Regions from separate parts of the Empedobacter stercoris genome, predicted to be linked through region 1. Evidence: riboswitches for the same ligand, from Rfam matches in the RefSeq annotation. Region 1 holds a riboswitch; each other region holds the start of a gene.
The links. Region 1 has a riboswitch for cobalamin ahead of NZD85_RS10720 (acyl-CoA thioesterase). Riboswitches for the same ligand answer to the same signal wherever they lie in the genome.

Region 1 (6,321 bases):
ACTTTGCATTCGAGAAATCCTAAATGTGAAGATTTTACGATTAATCTAAATGATGTGTACCGGATCTTCTATATTATAAAACGAACTTTTTAAAAAAAAATATTATAAAACGCTAATTATGAATAATGTTGACAAATTGGATGATATTATGTATAATGAAATTGAATCATTAGAGGATAAAAAATGGTATAAGTATGAATTTGAAAAGAGTAAATTTAAAATAAAAAAAAACAATAACAATATAAAAGTGTTGCCTTATGTAAATTTTTGGTTACGTGCTATTTTTATCGCATTGTTTATAGTTTCTTTCAACATACTTGTAGATTATTTTTTGGAGAAAAGTATTGAAGAAGTTTCTCATAGTCAAAAATATCTTGAATTCATTGATAGGTATATTATAGTTTTTGTAATACTAATTTGTTGTATAATTAATTGGTTGTTCATTGTGGCTAATAAAGATAATGTATATGATAAATTTTGTTCTTTGTTAGAAGAAAAGGGTTTTAAAGTAAGTTAAATAAATTATGAATAGTAATAATGATATATGGATAGTACAGAGAATATTACGCTATATTCTTGCATTAATATTGGGAGGAGTTGTTTTTTTATTAATTTCTTTTTTAGATATTCTATTTATAGAAAAAATATCACCACAATCATTAGAAATTTTATTAGGGAATTATGTAATGCCATTTATAAAAGGTTTTATTTACACTTATGTAGTAATGAAAATTTCTATAGGTCAAAAAGGTAGAATAATAATGGGTTTAATATCTGTATGTTTTATAATTTTTTTTATTTTGGGTAGTTATTATTATGAAATTCAAAAACTACCAGTATTTTACAGATTGTTAGGGAATTATGCAACAATTATAGGTTCATTATCGAGTTTTATTATAGGATGTAAATTTTTAACTGATAAAAAGAAACTTAATTCGACTGTAAATTAAATAAATATGAAGAAAATTTTACTTATTGTTACTTGCTTTTTTATTTTAATAGCTTGTGGAGATTCAAGCAATAATAATGAAATAGAAATTGAATTAATTCAATTAAATGATATTAATAATTGGTATAGTGATAATTATTCTATCAATGAAAAATTTATTAGTAAAAAAGATGGTTTTGAAAACCGAGATGAAAAATCAAAAAAAATATATATAAATGGTTTTAGAAAACAGTTTAATCTAAACACTGATTGGGATTTTATTAATCAATCGTTAGAAGTAAAAGGAACAAATGGTTATAATAAATTAATTGTTATTTCTACTCATTTTGAGAATTTAAAAAACAATCAATTTTTTATTTACAATCAAGTCTTTTACTACTCGAATAATATTGATGATTATGGTTATCAAAATAATTATAAATATCCAGTTCCTTTAGAAATGACTGCTAAAATTTTTGATAAAAATGGAAAAGAAGTAGATGAATTAGAATACCTTACTATTTGGGATGGTGATTTTAGTTCTTATGGAGATATCTGTAATAATATAACTGAATTTGATGATGAAAAATAAAGAAATAATATATTCTGCAACTGCAATAATAATTGCTTTGTTGTTTTGTTTTACTTATTATTTAATAAAAAATAACAGTAATGAAAGATATGTTTTTAATAATAAATATCCTTTGGTATTAGATAAAAAGACAGGCGAAGTTTTTAATTTTAGAAATGGGAAAAAAATAAAAATGCAGGAAGGTGAAAACTATTAAATTCTTGTCAAAAATCCATCGTAAAAAACGATATAAAAATAGGTGTAAAAATGGGTTAAAAAATGCATGCTTTTAACTATTGTTTACAAATGATAAAAACGCTATTCAGTTTTTGCTGTTTAGCGTTATATTGTTTTTTATATTCTTCTACATTCATCATACAAAAATAGTTTATCCAAATTAATTCGAGAAGTTAAGATATAAAAAAAGAGAGTTTCTTGTTAGAAACTCTCTTTGTAGTAGCGAGGACCGGACTCGAACCGATGACCTTCGGGTTATGAGCCCGACGAGCTACCTACTGCTCCACCTCGCGATTTAGTAGCGAGAACAGGACTCGAACCTGTGACCTTCGGGTTATGAGCCCGACGAGCTACCTACTGCTCCATCTCGCGTTATTGGACTGCAAATATACGTTCATTATTTAAAATACCAAATATTATTCCAATTTATTTTATTTTATTCAGAAAAATCTAAAGAAAACAAGATTTAAATATTTATCTAACAACACTTTAATTACTTAAAAATAATTAAAAATATTTTAATTATTTTTTTTATCTACTTTGATTGGTGGATGCTTTTCAATAAAATCAATCGCTAAATCAGACGAATCTGTCAAAAATAATAAGTCTTTATAAGGTCTTCCTGTTGATAATTGATGCAATACAGAATAAATCGAAGTATCTTCTACATACCTTTTTTTGCTCAAAAATATCATTGGACTGTAATACCCTGATGTTCCGTAATGGTTTTGCGCTGCTTCCTGAAAAATTTCTTGAGTAGTTCCTGCACTTCCTGGCGCATAAACCAATCCGAACAAACTAATGGTTAACAACATATCTTCACGAATACTATTCGAAAAATACTTTGCAATATTTGTTGCAAACAAATTACTTGGCTCGTGTCCGTAAAACCAAGTTGGAATAGCTAAACTTTCAGCACCATTTGGGTAAAGATCCAAAACTTTCTTAGCATTTGTCATATAATTCTTGGCTAAATACTCTGTTTTATTTTCATCTACAAAATCTAAATCTGCTAAAATATGAATTGCATTCATTAGATCTTCGTCTGAATAATTTGCCATATAAGCTCCTAAATTTGCAGCTTCCATAATCCCTGGACCTCCCCCAGAAACTACAAAATATCCTTTCGATGTTGCTAATTTTGCGGCTTTCGCTGTTTCATTATAGAACTCTGAATTGCGCGCTGTAGAATGTCCGCCCATAAACCCAACGACTTTTCGTTTTGTCATTCCCTCATCATCATACTCTAAGATTCTTCGCAAACCATCATCAATTGATAAATCATGCAAACGTTGAGCTAAAGCTTCAGAAACAGAAGGATTATATTTATGTTTTTTGAAATGTTTATAGATTTTTAGATCAATACTTTGGTCATTATTTGGATCGTAACCTTCCATCAACTCTTGCCATGTGTATAATTTTCCTCGATAAGGATTATAAGGAACAGCTTCAAACTTTGGATATATAAAAGCTCCGCGCTCTATTAAATGAATTGCATGATGTTGTCTAAACTTACATCCCAAGAAAGAAGTATTACACAAATTATATTCTTCCCAATTGATCTCGTGACGAATAAAATTAATATCCTGAATAACTTTATTTGTTAAATCTTTGGTTTGAGCAACTAATTCTTCCCACTCATTAATATTATGAACTAAGTCTTTTATTGGTTTAATTTTCATTGGTTTCTTTTAAAATGATTAAAAAAATTGAGAAAATGAATTTACACGAATTATTCCAAACCAACGAATTCGATCCAATAAATATAAAAATTTCATTTTTCTCATCTATCTTTGCACCTTGTTTCATTTCAAAATATAGGGAAATCGTGTGTAACTCACGAGCTGTCGCGCAACTGTAAATCAACAAATTTGATAAGCCAGAATGCCAATTTTGAAATTTTAATTTATAATAAACTTTCGCGAAAAAGGTTCAAAAATTATGTTCTATGAAATTATTAAAACACCACAAAAACATTGTCACAAAATTAATTTTAAGAAAAAGTAACGTGTAATATTATGATAATGGAAGTGGAAAAAACCCCAAGAGAAGAGTTGATCGAACAACGTATCATCAATTCTGAAACTCGTATTTTCAAAGCTGTTTTTCCAGGAGATACAAACCATCACAACACCATGTTTGGCGGATCAGTCATGTATCTGATGGATGAAATTGCTTTTATGACAGCAACTCGTTTTTGTCGTAAACCTATTGTTACAGTAAGTAGTGATAAAATTGATTTTAAACATTCTATTCCTGCCGGAACTATTGTCGAAATGGTTGGTAAAGTTGTTCGTGTTGGTCGTACAAGTTTGGATGTACAAATTGATATATTCATCGAAAGTATGTACAGAGATGGCCGCGAAAAAGCGATTACTGGAACATTTACGTTAGTTGCTATTAACGAAAACAAAAGACCAGTTCCTGTTATTGACTAACAACGAACTATAAAAAGCTAAAATCCTTTATCTAAGAGATAAAGGATTTTTTTTCGTTTTTAATTATATAATTGATAATATTCTTAAGGTTTCTTAGTTTTACACTAAACACAAAAAAATGAAATTACCTTTTGCCGAACCATTTCGTATAAAAATGGTCGAAGAAATTTATCAATCTACTCCAGAAGAGCGCGAAAAGTGGATCGAAGAAAAAGACTACAACCTATTTAATCTTGAAAGCCATAAAGTATTTATCGATCTATTAACCGATTCAGGAACTGGAGCTATGTCGGATAAACAGTGGTCTGAGATGATGACTGGAGACGAAAGTTACGCAGGTTCTCAATCATTCTTGAAACTAAAAGAAACAATCAATACAATTACAGGTTTCAAATTTCTTTTACCTACTCATCAAGGTCGTGCAGCGGAAAATGTATTATTTTCGGCACTTGTTAAAGAAGGTCATGTGGTTCCTGGAAATTCACATTTTGACACAACAAAAGGACACATTGAATTTAGAAAAGCACATGCCATTGATTGTACAATTGACGAAGCATTTGATAGCGAATTGATTCATCCATTCAAAGGAAATATCGATTTACAAAAGCTTGAAAATGTCTACAAAGAATATGGCAAAGAAAAAATTCCATTTACTTTAATCACGGTAACGTGTAATTCTTCTGGTGGTCAACCTGTATCTATGGAGAACATTCGTCAAGTACGTGAACTATCTAATCAGTATGAAATTCCTGTCTTTTTTGACGGTGCTCGTTTCGCTGAAAATGCATACTTCATCAAAGAAAGAGAAGAAGAATTTAAGCAGAAAACAATTAAAGAAATTGTTTTGGAAATGTTTTCTTTTGGGGATGGAATGACGATGTCTGCAAAAAAAGATGGTTTGGTAAATATCGGTGGATTTATTGCACTGAATAACGAAGAGCTATATAAAATTTGTGGAAATTTTGGAATTATATACGAAGGATATTTAAGTTATGGAGGATTAGCTGGACGCGATTTAGCTGCCTTAGCACAAGGTTTACAAGAATCAACAGAATATTCGTACTTACAATCTCGTATCAAACAGATCGAATATTTAGGAAATAAATTAATCGAATATGGAATTCCGATTCAACAGCCAATTGGAGGACATGCTATTTTTGTAGATGCTGTAAAATTCTTGCCAAACGTCCCGCGCGAAGAATTCCCTGCACAAACTTTAGGAATTGAATTGTATAAGGAAGCTGGAATTCGAGGTGTAGAAATTGGAACTATTTTGGCTGATCGTGATCCTGAAACAAGAGAAAATCGTTATCCAAAGTTAGAATTGTTGCGTTTAGCCATTCCAAGGCGTACTTATTTCCAAAGTCACATGGATTATATCGCAGTAGCATTGAAGAATATTTTCGATCGCCGAAATGAGATTAATTCAGGTTATGAAATTTCGTGGGAATCAGAAATCTTACGACATTTTACCGTTAAATTAAAAAAGAAATAAACAAAAAATCCTTCAGAAATTCTGAAGGATTTTTTTGATATTACCATCTCCAATCGCCTGAAATACGAAGTGGAGTTTTTAAATTTCCTTTGATTAAAGCTTCTTTTATTTCAAGTTCAGACCAATGATTAGAAGGTATTTGATCAAGATTACTTAATTGGTATAACAAATAGGTTTCTAAAATGACATTATTTTTTAAGCCAACTTCTTCTACATAATCAAACGTATCACAATTGGCGTGGTAACAATCTAAAGCACCTTTTGTAAATTGACTATCTGACAAACCTATAATTGGCACACCTTGTAACATAAAAGGCTGATGATCCGAATGTAAACCGATACTTACATATGTACTCGATTTAAAATCTGGAATTACTTTTTGGACATCTTTCGCATATGCTGATAAAATTGGCAAACTGCTTTCCATTGTCGAATAATAGGATTTTGGATTAGTTGTCATATCCATATTTGACATCACTTTTATTTGATGAATTGAACCATCTTTCATTGCTTGATTCACATAATGTTTAGAACCAATCAATCCAACTTCTTCTCCCATAAATAGAACAAACTCTATTGTTCGCTCATTTTTCAATTGAAGTTTTTTGAACGTTCTTGCTACATCAATCACAGAAAAACTTCCCACTCCATT
Region 2 (6,321 bases), 400 kb from region 1:
ATCAGACCACCAATCTGTTTTTTGTTGATATACCACGGATGAATCGCCCATAAATAGTGTTGATCCGTATCATATTTTGGTGTGCGATAAATCATATCTTCATCCGAATAACTTTCACCTTGCAAACAAGCGTCATAAATCGCTTTTCTTTCTTCTGGAACATTGTACATTTCATAATGAGATTTTCCGATCACATTTTTCTTTTTTACTACAAATTCATCACACCATTGATTACTCAAAGTTAGATAATTCATATCCTTATCAAACATTGCAACAGATGCAGGTACATGATTAATAAATGTTTCGAAAATAGCTTTTTGTCGAGCCAACTCTAACGTATAACGTTTTCTCTCATCAATATCCTGAAAAGTTCCAAAAACGCTAACACATTTTCCATTTACGAACTCTGGAATTCCTTTACATCTTACCCAAATTGTTTTTCCTTTTTGGGTAACTATTTGTAACTCCATATCATATCCGATTCCTTTTTCTACCGCATCTCTAAAAGCTTTCTTTATTTTTGGATAACTACTTTTTGCTTCATAAAAATTGAGTGAAGTTTCTACATTTGGTTCATAATCTAGTTCAACTTCATGGATTTTTTTCGTTATATCAGTCCAAATTAATTTTTGCTTAACTAAATCGTATTTCCAACCTCCAACATTGGCAACTTCGTACGTATGATCTAGTAACTGACGAACACGATTCAAGTCTCTTTCCAAGATTATTCGTTGCGTCATATCAACCGCAGTACTCATCACAATCGGATTTCCATCATTATCTTTGTCCAAAATATTATTGTATAACCAATATGTTAACGAACCATCTTTCTTAATCAAGCTCATCAAACCAGAATCTTGCTTTTTACTTAAAATCGTCTCTATATAGATTTGATATTCTTTTTGATTAGATTTTGGGATTAATTTTTTAAGATCCAAATCTTTCGATTCTTCTTCAGTATAACCTATCGATTCTAAACCTTTTTTGTTAATGGATAAAATATTACCATCCAAATCGTGAATCGTCATTAAACCAAGCGAAGAATTGAAAAAATTTCTAAACTTACGTTCACTGTTTTCTAGTTCCTCCTTTTTAGAGTTTTCAAGTGTAATATCTCGTCCAAATAAGAAAATCTCGTTATCATACGAAGTGTTTAATTTAGTATACCATTCAACCATTTTTTCTTCTTTCGTTTCTATTGAACACATCAAACATTTGAAGTCAATAGAACCTGAATTAGTTTTCAAATCAGCCAAAAACATTTGAACTTTTTTCTTATCCTTTTCCGAAACAAAGTCTAAGAAATTTTTTGAACGAATTAATTGGTCATTTTTAACTTCTAAAACTTTTTTAAAAGCTGGGTTAATTGATTTCAATACACCATTAATATCAGCAACTCCAATTAAATTATTCGAAATTTTATAGATATTTTGAAAGTAAGCAGCGTCTTTTTTTCGTTTTTTACTGACCAATAATTTTGTAATATTTTTCCCTAATTGAATCAATAAATTGCGTTGTTTTTCGTCTAACGTTCTTGGATAATGATCGTTTACACATAATGTCCCCAAAACATTTCCATTGTCATCAATCAACGGAACACCAGCATAAAACTTAATATTTGCAGCTTTTACTCCAGCAATATTTTTTGCAGGTTCAAATTTCGTCACATCATCAATCACCAAAATTTCTTCTTCCATTAAAGAAAATTGACAAATAGTTTGTTGACGTGGAACAATATCTACATCTATTCCACAATTTGCTTTAATCACTTGATAATTTTCATCAAAAATAGAAATTAACGCAATTGGCGCATTACAAATCAAACTCGCAGCATTTGCAAAAACCTCCAACTCTTCGTCTTTATCATGTCCTTGCAAATTATAATCGTAAACGGCTTGCAATCTTTGCTTTTCGTTCGTTGGGATGTGAAAATTTTCCATTAAAAATTGATCTTATTTAAAAGGTAAGTAGAGGTGGTTAAATATATTACATAATTATAAATTTTTGTAATCAATTAATTTTAAAAAAGTTTAATTTTTTCAAATCATAATTATTTTCTTACATTAGTTGCACAAAAGGGAATCGAGTGCAAATCTCGAGCTGTCGCGCAACTGTAAGTAGTGAACACTATAAGCCAGACCACTTTTTAGATGATGCTTTCGCGATTGAAGCTCAATCAAAACTACAATAATCTCGGTTTTTGTTGAATTGATTGCACTTGATTTCGAAAGCATTTTTATTAAAACTTAGTTTATAAAAACATGCTAAAAGAAGAAATTCAACACCTTATTGACCTTAAAACAAAACCTCTTGGAGCTTTAGGTTTATTAGAAAAAATCGCTTTGAAGATTGGTTTAGTTCAACAAAAAAATCATTTAGAATTAGTTAATCCACATCTAATTGTTTTCGCAAGCGATCATGGTATTTCACAATCTGGCGTAAGTGCTTATCCTGCGGAGGTTACACCGCAAATGGTTATTAATTTCCTAAATAATGGGGCTGCTATTAATGTTTTTTGTAATCAAAATGAAATCGATTTAACAATTGTTGATGCAGGAGTCAATTATAATTTTGAAGATTATTCGGTTCTGAAAAATTGCAAAATTGCAAAATCAACCAAAAACTTTTTGTACGAACCTGCAATGAATGCAGAAGAATTGCAACAATGCTTTGATCATTCGAAGAAAATTGTTGATGAAATCGCTCAAAACGGAACGAATATTATTGGTTTTGGGGAAATGGGAATTGGAAACACTTCATCTGCATCAATGATTATTCACTATTTAACTCAACTTCCACTTGAACAATGTGTTGGCCGAGGTACAGGCTTGAATGATGAACAATTACAAAATAAGATTAATATTCTGACTCAAGCAAAGGAAAATCAAGGTGAAATAAATGATCCGAAACAAATTTTAGCAACTTTCGGAGGTTTTGAAGTCGCGCAAATGACAGGTGCAATGCTCGCTGCTTATGAACATAATATGCTGTTGATGATAGATGGTTATATTGCTTCAGCTGCAATTTTAGTCGCATCGAAATTGAAACCTGAAATTTTGAAAAACGCTATTTTTTGTCATCAAAGTGATGAAATTGGACATCGTTATCTATTAAATTATTTCAACGAAGAACCTATCTTGAAAATCAATTTACGCGTAGGAGAAGGAACAGGTTGTGCTTTGGCTTATCCAATTATTAAAAGTGCAGTAAATTTCTTTAATGATATGGCAAGTTTTGAATCTGCTGGTGTCAGTAATAAAGAAACTGAAGTGGAATGCTAAAAAAAGAAATTACTTATTTCCTAACGGCATTGATGTTTTTTACTCGAATTCCAATTCCATTCAAGATTCCTTACAGCAACGAAATTATGAATCAATCGCAAAAATATTATGCTGCGGTTGGCTTATTGGTTGGTTGTTTTAATGCAATTATTTATAGTGTTTGTCAATTTATTTTACCTGTTGATATTGCAATTATTATCACCATGATTACAAGTATTTTGTTGACTGGTGCTTTTCACGAAGATGGTTTTACTGATGTCTGCGATAGTTTTGGAGGAGGTTATGGTAAAGAAAAAATTATGACAATTATGAAAGATAGCCGAATTGGAGCTTATGGAGTTATCGGTGCAATCTTGTTATTGTTATTAAAATTCACCTCTCTGAAACACATTGCAGAAGATAATTTTTGGTTGATTATTTTCACTTTAATTGCTGCACATTCGGTAAGTCGTTTTTTTTCTGGAATGATGATTTACACCCACGAATATGTCACCGATATTGACAAAAGCAAATCAAAACCAATGGCGAGTAAAGCTTTACCGATTAAAAACTTGCTCATAAGTTTTCTATTTTGTTTACTTCCTTTTATAGTTTTTGGCGAATGGAAATTCTTGTTGATTTTACCACTTTGTTATATAGGTAAAGTCTATTTGGGTTGGTATTTTAAGAAATATATAGGCGGTTATACAGGCGATTGTTTGGGAACTGTACAACAAGTTACCGAAGTTTTATTTTATTTAGGAATACTGATTATATGCAAATTTTTGTAATACGACATACAAAAGTCAAAATCCCTTCATCGGTTTGTTACGGACAAACCGATGTCGATTTGACAGACACGTTTTTAGACGAAGTAAAAGAAATACATGCTAAAATCGATCACGATTTTGATACTATTTTTTCGAGTCCATTGAATCGTTGTCAACAATTAGCCTACACTTTTTCTACAGAAATTATTTTAGATAATCGATTGAAAGAATTCAATTTTGGAGACTGGGAAATGAAACCTTGGAACGAAATTCCTTCGGAAGAAATCAATCCATGGTACGATGATTTTGTAACGATACCAACTCCAAATGGCGAATCGATGTACGAAATGTTTTTACGCATCTCTGATTTTATGAACGACTTAAGAAATACCAAACTTCAAAAAATATTAATTGTTGCTCATGGCGGAGTAATTCGATTAATATGGTGTTATTTGTTGCAAATACCAATTAAAAATGCATTCAAAATCCCTGTAAATTACGGTGAAATTTTTCAGTTTAATTTAGGTGAAACAAATGAGGAAGATTTTATAATGAGAAAAATGTAGACTAATTCAACATCCAATCAACTAAACTTTCCTTCTCTACTATATTCCAAGAATGCGGATGTTTCTGACCATTTGCTCTAAAGCCTCTATTCTCCGTTTCAATAAACTCTACACTCTTCGCTCCAATTGCTTTCAAATGCGAAGCCATTTTTTTTAATTTAAAAGCATTCAAATCTTCATAAGTTCTATTTCTATTCGAACTTTGCCACTCTATATCTGGCTCACAATATAATCTTATCTTAATATTTTTTAAAAATTGAATATTCTTATTAGAATTTTTAGACATTAAATAGGGTGAATAATACTCGTAGTTCTGAATCGAATCTTCTGGAGCACCTAATTCTTTATTAAAAAGCTCGATTAAAAATTTGCCTTCTTCTACCGCAGCTTTACTTACATTCTCTTCAATATCCTTTTTTGCACTTTTATATAATTCTTCTAAATCAATTGGAGAATCGACTACAAAAACACCTTTAGGCTGGATACTATTTTGTTCTTTCATCAGTTCATTTCCTATCAACATTGCTACATTCCCTCCACTCGAAAATCCTCCTATATAAAGGTTAACTTTATTTAATTGATGTTGATTTAATATATCAATCAGTCGAGTTATTATATTTTTTTTCTCCTGATCGGATAAATATAATTTTTGGTTAAAATTAAATAACAAAGTCGTAATTCCTTGCTGGTCTATATGTTTTATAAATTTCGCTTCTTGTTTTGTATGTTCTATATCACAAGGAAAACAAGGAAATAAAATCAACAAAGCTTTTTGGTTTGATGCAATTTTCAACTCGTAATCTAACTCTTTACTCACTTTTGTTTCTATCACAGATTGTTTACAACTAAATGCTACGTAAGCAAACAGGAATACGAAAAGCAACTTCATAATTTTAAATTGTTTCATTATTCGCTACAAACTCATTAACAATTGTTCTCAAACTTTTATTCAAATCAAGGTCTACAATATCTTTTATAGACATCAAACTCTCAACTTTCCATGCATCATTTGTTAAAGAATAGGTTTCTAATTTAGAAATTAAACGATGATAAAAAATTTCCTCTCCTATTTCATATTCAAGTTTACCTATAAATTCTTCTAAAGTTGTTGAAGGTTCTGACCAATCATTTTCGGCATCAAAAAGTTTTACAGCTACAATAAAATCATTTTTTGATTTGAAATTATTTCGCTCAATTAAGTTAAATAAATCTTCAAATGTCATTCAAATTATATTTTAAACTAATTTCTAAAAAAAAATCAACAAGTCAAATGTTTCAAAATTAATTTATTAGAAAAAAGTTATAAAATTTATTCTAAAAACACTTGCAAAAGTGGTTTTATTGACCTTATATTTGCACTCACAACGCGGGAATAGCTCAATTGGTAGAGCGTCAGCCTTCCAAGCTGAATGTTGCGAGTTCGAGTCTCGTTTCCCGCTCTTTGAAATATTAGATTCAAAAAATCAAATTTTGCCTTGGTGGTGGAATTGGTAGACACGCAGGACTTAAAATCCTGTGTCCATTAGGACGTGCGGGTTCAAGTCCCGCCTGAGGTACTTTTTTAATTTGATTTTTATAATGTATGCGGGAATAGCTCAATTGGTAGAGCGTCAGCCTTCCAAGCTGAATGTTGCGAGTTCGAGTCTCGTTTCCCGCTCAACAAAAGCCAAAGATTATTTATAGTCTTTGGCTTTTTTATTTTAAACTTTTTATTTGCACATAAAA
Region 3 (6,321 bases), 270 kb from region 1:
AGGATAGGTGGGAGACTATGAATCAGTATCGCTAGGTATTGTGGAGTCATTGTTGAAATACCACCCTTTATTTACTTGGAGCCTAACTTCCTTTTAGGAAGGACAGTGCATGGTGGGTAGTTTGACTGGGGTGGTCGCCTCCAAAAGAGTAACGGAGGCTTTCAAAGGTACCCTCAGCACGCTTGGTAACCGTGCGTAGAGTGTAATGGCATAAGGGTGCTTGACTGTGAGACCAACAAGTCGATCAGGTGCGAAAGCAGGACATAGTGATCCGGTGGTTCCGTATGGAAGGGCCATCGCTCAAAGGATAAAAGGTACTCCGGGGATAACAGGCTAGTCTCCCCCAAGAGCTCACATCGACGGGGAGGTTCGGCACCTCGATGTCGGCTCGTCACATCCTGGGGCTGGAGAAGGTCCCAAGGGTTGGGCTGTTCGCCCATTAAAGTGGCACGCGAGCTGGGTTCAGAACGTCGTGAGACAGTTCGGTCTCTATCTGTTGTGATCGTTAGAAGTTTGAGCGGACTTGACTCTAGTACGAGAGGACCGTGTTGAACAAACCTCTGGTGTATCAGTTGTGCCGCCAGGTGCACCGCTGAGTAGCTACGTTTGGAAGAGATAAGCACTGAAAGCATATAAGTGCGAAACTCGCCGCAAGATTAGACTTCTTTAAAGGGTCGTTGTAGACTACAACGTTGATAGGCTATAGATGTAAAGGCAGCGATGTCATAGTCGAGTAGTACTAATTACCCATAGACTTTTTCTTAAAAGTACAACGAATCAAAGATAGTTGGTAGCGATACCAACCAAAATAAAAAGATTAAATACTAACATTGATTTAATCGTCATAGAGAAGGTTAGTTAATCTTATTTGGATTAAACATGTAATACCAGATTGTAAGAGTTTGTAAAATGTATTATGTAAAAAGTATTAAGTAATCACTTAATACAATAAAACATAAGACTTAATACAACATTTAATAATGTCAAAAAATATTAGGAACTAATACCTAATTAAAAATATTAGGGTGACTATAGCTGCAGGGCTCACCTCTTCCCATTCCGAACAGAGAAGTTAAGCCTGCCTGCGCCGATGGTACTGCGATTGCGGGAGAGTAGGTCGTCGCCAGTTTTTATCAAAAGCCTCAAGATTATTTCTTGAGGCTTTTTTTTGTTTATACTTTTTTGAGATGTTAGTAATTAGATATTAGAGCTTCACGAAGCTGAAATACGTTCTTTAGGTCTAAGTTCTCGATACAAAAATCACAGATTTTTACTCGAATTGACGAATAGTTGAGATTCTTCGTTAAACTCACAGAATGACAGATTTATTAACGTCTTATGGTTATAACTTAAAACCCGCGTTAGGGATAGTAGTGGAAATCCTTTTGTTTGACGAAGGATTTTGTTTTTAGGTACCTATGATACTCCAAACAAAAGATTGCAACGGATAGCCCGACCGAGCGTAGGAAATTTTACTATTTAATTATAATTTTGTTGGCGAGGGAACGCCCAGAAAGAAATTTTATAGAATATATGCAATTGATTTATATTTTGAATAAAAGTTTAATTGTTTATTCAAAATAATAACTTTATTTTTGGTTAACATTTGGTGCGAGCGTAATAGTTCGGTAACAGGGAATCAGGTGAAAATCCTGAACAGACCCGCTGCTGTAAGCTCCATATTTTTTAGAATATAAATTATCCACTGTTCTTTGTGAATGGGAAGGATTTTCTAAAAAAGGAGTAAGTCAGAAGACCTACCAAAATGATATGTTAATGCTTTCGGGGACTGAAGCGTGAAGAACAATTTTGGGATAGGTAAATGCCTATGTACTGACTTCATACACTCTCGTTAGCAACAATTAATTATTGCTAAATGAGAAATCTAAAAACTATAATTTATTGTTGCAGCTTGATTTTACTTTCATGTAATATTGCCTATGCGCAAATTTTTCGTGATAGTATATTAGAGCTTCAACAGGTTGATATTTCAACGACAAATACTAAAACTGTAGTTCCTGTTCAAGAATTAAAGGGAGAGCAATTACAGGCTTTGAATAGCCATTCTGTTGCCGACGCTGTTCGTTTCTTTTCTGGTGTACAAATCAAAGATTACGGTGGGGTAGGTGGATTGAAAACAATTGATGTTCGTGGAATGGGCTCTCAGCATGTTGGAGTGTTTTATGATGGTATTCAATTGGGAAATGCGCAGAACGGAATTATAGATTTAGGAAAATTTTCGTTGGACGATATGGAAGTTATTTCGTTATACATTGGTCAAAAAAGTAATATTTTTCAATCAGCAAAAGATTATGCGTCAGCTAATGCAATTTATTTAGAAACTAAGAAGCCTGTTTTTAGAGATAACAAAAGTACTAATATTACACTTCGATATAAATTAGGCTCTATTCAATTAATTAACCCTTCAACACGAATTGAACAAAAGATTTCTGATCGTTTATCAGCAGTTTTAAGCGCTGAATATATCAAAACGAATGGAGTGTATAAATTTCGTTATCAACGAAAAAATATGGACGGTTCTACAGCATATGATACAGTTTTGAGACGTCGAGATGGGCAAGTTGACGCGAAACGTGTTGAATTGGGATTATTCGGAAAAGGAAATCAATGCAATTGGAATGTAAAAGGTTATTTGTTTGATTCGGATCGGGGAATACCAGCAGCAATTGTAAGAGGTCGATTTGATGGGCGCGGACAAACATTAGTTGATAAAAATTATTTTGTTCAGGGAAAATTCGAAAAACGTTTCAATAATTTTCAGTCGAAGATTAATGCAAAGTTTGCATACGATTTTACACATTTTACAGATACCGTTTCTACCGTAAAAAATGAAAATAAATACATTCAACGGGAGTTTTATGTTTCGTGGGCAAATCTATATTCTATTAGCGATAAGTGGGATGTGAACGTTGCAACTGACTATCAGTTTAACAATTTAGATGCTGATTTAAAAGAATTTTCATATCCAACTCGTCACACAAATTTGATTGCTTTTGCTTCAACTTATCGTATGAATCGTTTGAGTTTACAAGGAAGTTTATTGGGAACTTTTGTGAAAGAATCGGTCGAAAAAAATACAAGCGCACAAGATAAAACTATTTGGACACCAACGATTATTGCAAATTACCAACCATTCAAATCACACGATTTTAACATTAGAGCATTTTATAAGCGAATTTTTAGAATGCCAACGTTCAACGATTTATATTACACGAGTATTGGTTATGCTAATCTTCGACCAGAATTTTCTACACAATATAATGTGGGATTTACCTATTCTAAATCATTTCATCGTTTCTTCAAAAATATTTCCATTCAAGCTGATGCTTACTACAACGAAGTTACCGATAAAATTGTAGCTGTTCCTTCGGGCAGTTTGTTTCGATTTACAATGATGAATCTTGGTCAAACAAGGATGAAAGGATTGGATATTAAACTGCGATCAACATTTAGTTTTGGTGAGATAGAGTTTTCGCCAATGTTGAACTATGGTTTTTTAGAAGCGTTAGATTATTCAAGTCCTACAAAAAGTTACTACAAAAATCAAATTCCATATACAGCCAAGCATAGCGGATCCTTTGTTTTAGGCGCTTCATACAAAACGTGGAATTTCAATTACAGTTTTATTTATGTGGGCGAACGATACAATGTGCATCAAGATAATAATAAATATAATCGACTTAATCCTTGGTTTACAAATGATTTGGGCGTGCATAAAGAATTTAAATTAAATCAAAATTCGTTCAAAATTTCTTTTGAATTAAACAATGTCTTGAATCAACAATACGATGTGATTTACAATTATCCAATGCCAGGGAGGCAATTCAAATTTATATTAAGCGCAAATTTATGAGATATTTTAAACAATTATTCGTCTGTTTATTAACAGCAACCACTTTTTATGCATGTCAGCAAGATACGTATTTAATCGAAAGTGAAGAAGATGGTGTAACAACTCCAGAAGAAACAGATGTCGCTGGATTTTATTTACTGAACGAAGGAAAGATGGGAAGCAATATGGCGACAATAGATTATATGGATTTTAAAACAGGCGTGTATAATCGAAACATTTATGCTTCAGCAAACCCTGAAGTAGTAAAAGAATTGGGCGATGTTGGAAATGATATTAAGATTTATGGTAACAAGCTATATGCGGTAATCAATGTGTCCAATTTTATCGAAGTAATGGATGTTAAAACTGCGAAGCATTTAGGAACAATTCCTTTAGAGAATGGGCGATACATCACATTTGCAAATGGAAAGGCGTATGCTACTTCGTATGCAGGTCCAGTCACGCTTGACCCGAAAGCGCCTTTAGGAAAAGTAGTAGAGATTGATACGATTAATTTATCCGTTACGCGTCAAGTGACTGTTGGGTATCAACCAGATGAATTGGAAGTGGTTGGAAATAATTTATATGTTGCAAATTCTGGTGGGTATAGAGTTCCAGATTATGATAGAACTATTTCGGTGATTGACTTGTCAACATTTAAAGAAACGAAAAAAATAGATGTTGAAGTGAATCTTCATCGTATCAAAAAAGATGCTGATGGCGATTTGTATGTCACTTCTCGTGGTAATTATAAAGATATTTCATCTAATCTTTTTGTAATTGATAGTAAGACACATCAAATCAAAAAGAAATTTGATATTCCAGTTTCTAACTTTACGATTGATGATGACAAGCTGTATTATTATTCGAATGAATTTAGCTATACAACTTTCGAATACACCAAATCTTATGGTGTAATTGATACCAAAACAGAACAAGTTATCAACAATACATTGGTGAATGATCCTGTGATTAACACTATCGAAACACCTTATGGAATCGCCATAAATCCAAAGACAAAAGACATTTTTATTACCGATGTTGGAAACTATGTTTCGATGGGTTATGTGTATTGTTTTGATAAAAATGGAGTCTTTAAATGGAAAACTGGAGCCGGAAATATTCCCGCTCATTTTGCTTTTGTTTACAAATAAAATTTACATATGAAAAATAAATCTATATTACTTTATTCAATTATTTCTTTGGGAGTAGTTGGAATTTACAGTTGTTCAGATGATGAATCAATTGATACTTCTTTATATGATGTTGCATTAAAAAGCGAGTATGAAGTTACTCGATTTAAGAATCTAAATATAGAAGCGAATACTCAAGGATTTGATAACGCAACTTATACTTGGAAAATAGGAGATTCAATTATTTCTACAACAGAAAAATTGGACTTTATTCCATTGAAATCTGGAGATTATAAATTAAAATTAATTGTTAAGAATAATTTAAAAAAGGATTCAGCAGTTTCAAATTTAAAAGTTAAAGATGTTTTAGAAAGTAAATACTCTTTTGATCGATTAAAGCTATATGATATTAAACCAGATTTAGATGATGAAACATTTAACTCATATACATGGAAACAAAATGGAGAAGTAATTGGAAGTTTAAAAGACTTACAATACATATCAGATATAGAAGGAGAATATAATTTAACATTAGAATTAAAAGGAAAATATAATGTAGACGTTTCTACGAAAATTAAGGTAAACAAAGAAACGTCTATTTATAGTAAATACATCGCACAAGTTTTTGATTATTTGCCATCAGTGGGACAGTTTGTGAATAAACTTCCAGCATATGTAGAAGGGGATACACAAGTTGAAATGACGGCTAAAGCAGGAAAAGAGTTAATTGGCAAAGAAGGCGGAATGATCACATTAGGTGGATTTGGTGGTTATGTCGTTTTTGGTTTTGATCATACAATTATGAATCACGCGAATAAACGCGATTTCAAAGTTTTAGGAAATGGATTTGCCGGATCATCTGAGCCAGGAATTATCATGGTTGCCTATGATAAAAATAAAAATGGTAAACCTGACGAAGATGAATGGTACGAAATCGCAGGAAGCGAATATCAAAATCCAAACACAATCAAAAATTATTCGATTGTTTTTCAAAAACCAACTGTTGAAGATGTAATTCCAAATCCTGAATATATAAAATGGACCGATAATCAAGGGAATTCAGGGTTTAAAACCAAGAATATTTACCATAAGCAATCGTATTATCCATTATGGTATAAGCAAAATGAACTGAAATTTTCAGGAACACTTTTACCTAATAATTATACCGAAAACAATGGAATTTGGACAGGAAAACAATATGCATATGGTTATGCAGATAATGCTCAAAATGATTCGGAGGATTCAAACATTGACATTGATTGGGCTGTCGATAAAAATGGAAACCCTGTCAAATTAATGGGAATTGATTTTATCAAAATTTACACAGGAACTAAT

Region 2: linked by a shared signal. The riboswitch ahead of cobT (nicotinate-nucleotide--dimethylbenzimidazole phosphoribosyltransferase) and the one ahead of NZD85_RS10720 (acyl-CoA thioesterase) in region 1 are both predicted to bind cobalamin.
Region 3: linked by a shared signal. The riboswitch ahead of NZD85_RS09460 (TonB-dependent receptor) and the one ahead of NZD85_RS10720 (acyl-CoA thioesterase) in region 1 are both predicted to bind cobalamin.

What each region holds. Positions count from the first base shown of each region.
Region 1 is NZ_CP104209.1:2,263,166-2,269,486, reverse strand. Features, by position in the region: gene NZD85_RS10755 (hypothetical protein) at 119-517, shown strand; gene NZD85_RS10750 (hypothetical protein) at 525-950, shown strand; gene NZD85_RS10745 (hypothetical protein) at 957-1,520, shown strand; gene NZD85_RS10740 (hypothetical protein) at 1,510-1,716, shown strand; tRNA gene NZD85_RS10735 (tRNA-Met) at 1,957-2,029, opposite strand; tRNA gene NZD85_RS10730 (tRNA-Met) at 2,036-2,108, opposite strand; gene NZD85_RS10725 (LOG family protein) at 2,255-3,418, opposite strand; adenosylcobalamin (AdoCbl) riboswitch at 3,531-3,677, shown strand; gene NZD85_RS10720 (acyl-CoA thioesterase) at 3,761-4,174, shown strand; gene NZD85_RS10715 (tryptophanase) at 4,293-5,669, shown strand; gene NZD85_RS10710 (M28 family peptidase) at 5,710-6,321, opposite strand, start outside.
Region 2 is NZ_CP104209.1:2,666,229-2,672,549, reverse strand. Features, by position in the region: gene NZD85_RS12670 (response regulator) at 1-1,940, opposite strand, end outside; cobalamin riboswitch at 2,044-2,163, shown strand; gene cobT (nicotinate-nucleotide--dimethylbenzimidazole phosphoribosyltransferase) at 2,262-3,281, shown strand; gene NZD85_RS12660 (adenosylcobinamide-GDP ribazoletransferase) at 3,275-4,051, shown strand; gene cobC (alpha-ribazole phosphatase) at 4,036-4,596, shown strand; gene NZD85_RS12650 (thioesterase domain-containing protein) at 4,598-5,485, opposite strand; gene NZD85_RS12645 (hypothetical protein) at 5,490-5,819, opposite strand; tRNA gene NZD85_RS12640 (tRNA-Gly) at 5,963-6,035, shown strand; tRNA gene NZD85_RS12635 (tRNA-Leu) at 6,069-6,152, shown strand; tRNA gene NZD85_RS12630 (tRNA-Gly) at 6,181-6,253, shown strand.
Region 3 is NZ_CP104209.1:1,998,028-2,004,348, forward strand. Features, by position in the region: rRNA gene NZD85_RS09450 (23S ribosomal RNA) at 1-763, shown strand, start outside; rRNA gene rrf (5S ribosomal RNA) at 1,022-1,129, shown strand; cobalamin riboswitch at 1,591-1,780, shown strand; gene NZD85_RS09460 (TonB-dependent receptor) at 1,877-3,874, shown strand; gene NZD85_RS09465 (YncE family protein) at 3,871-5,007, shown strand; gene NZD85_RS09475 (PKD-like domain-containing protein) at 5,017-6,321, shown strand, end outside.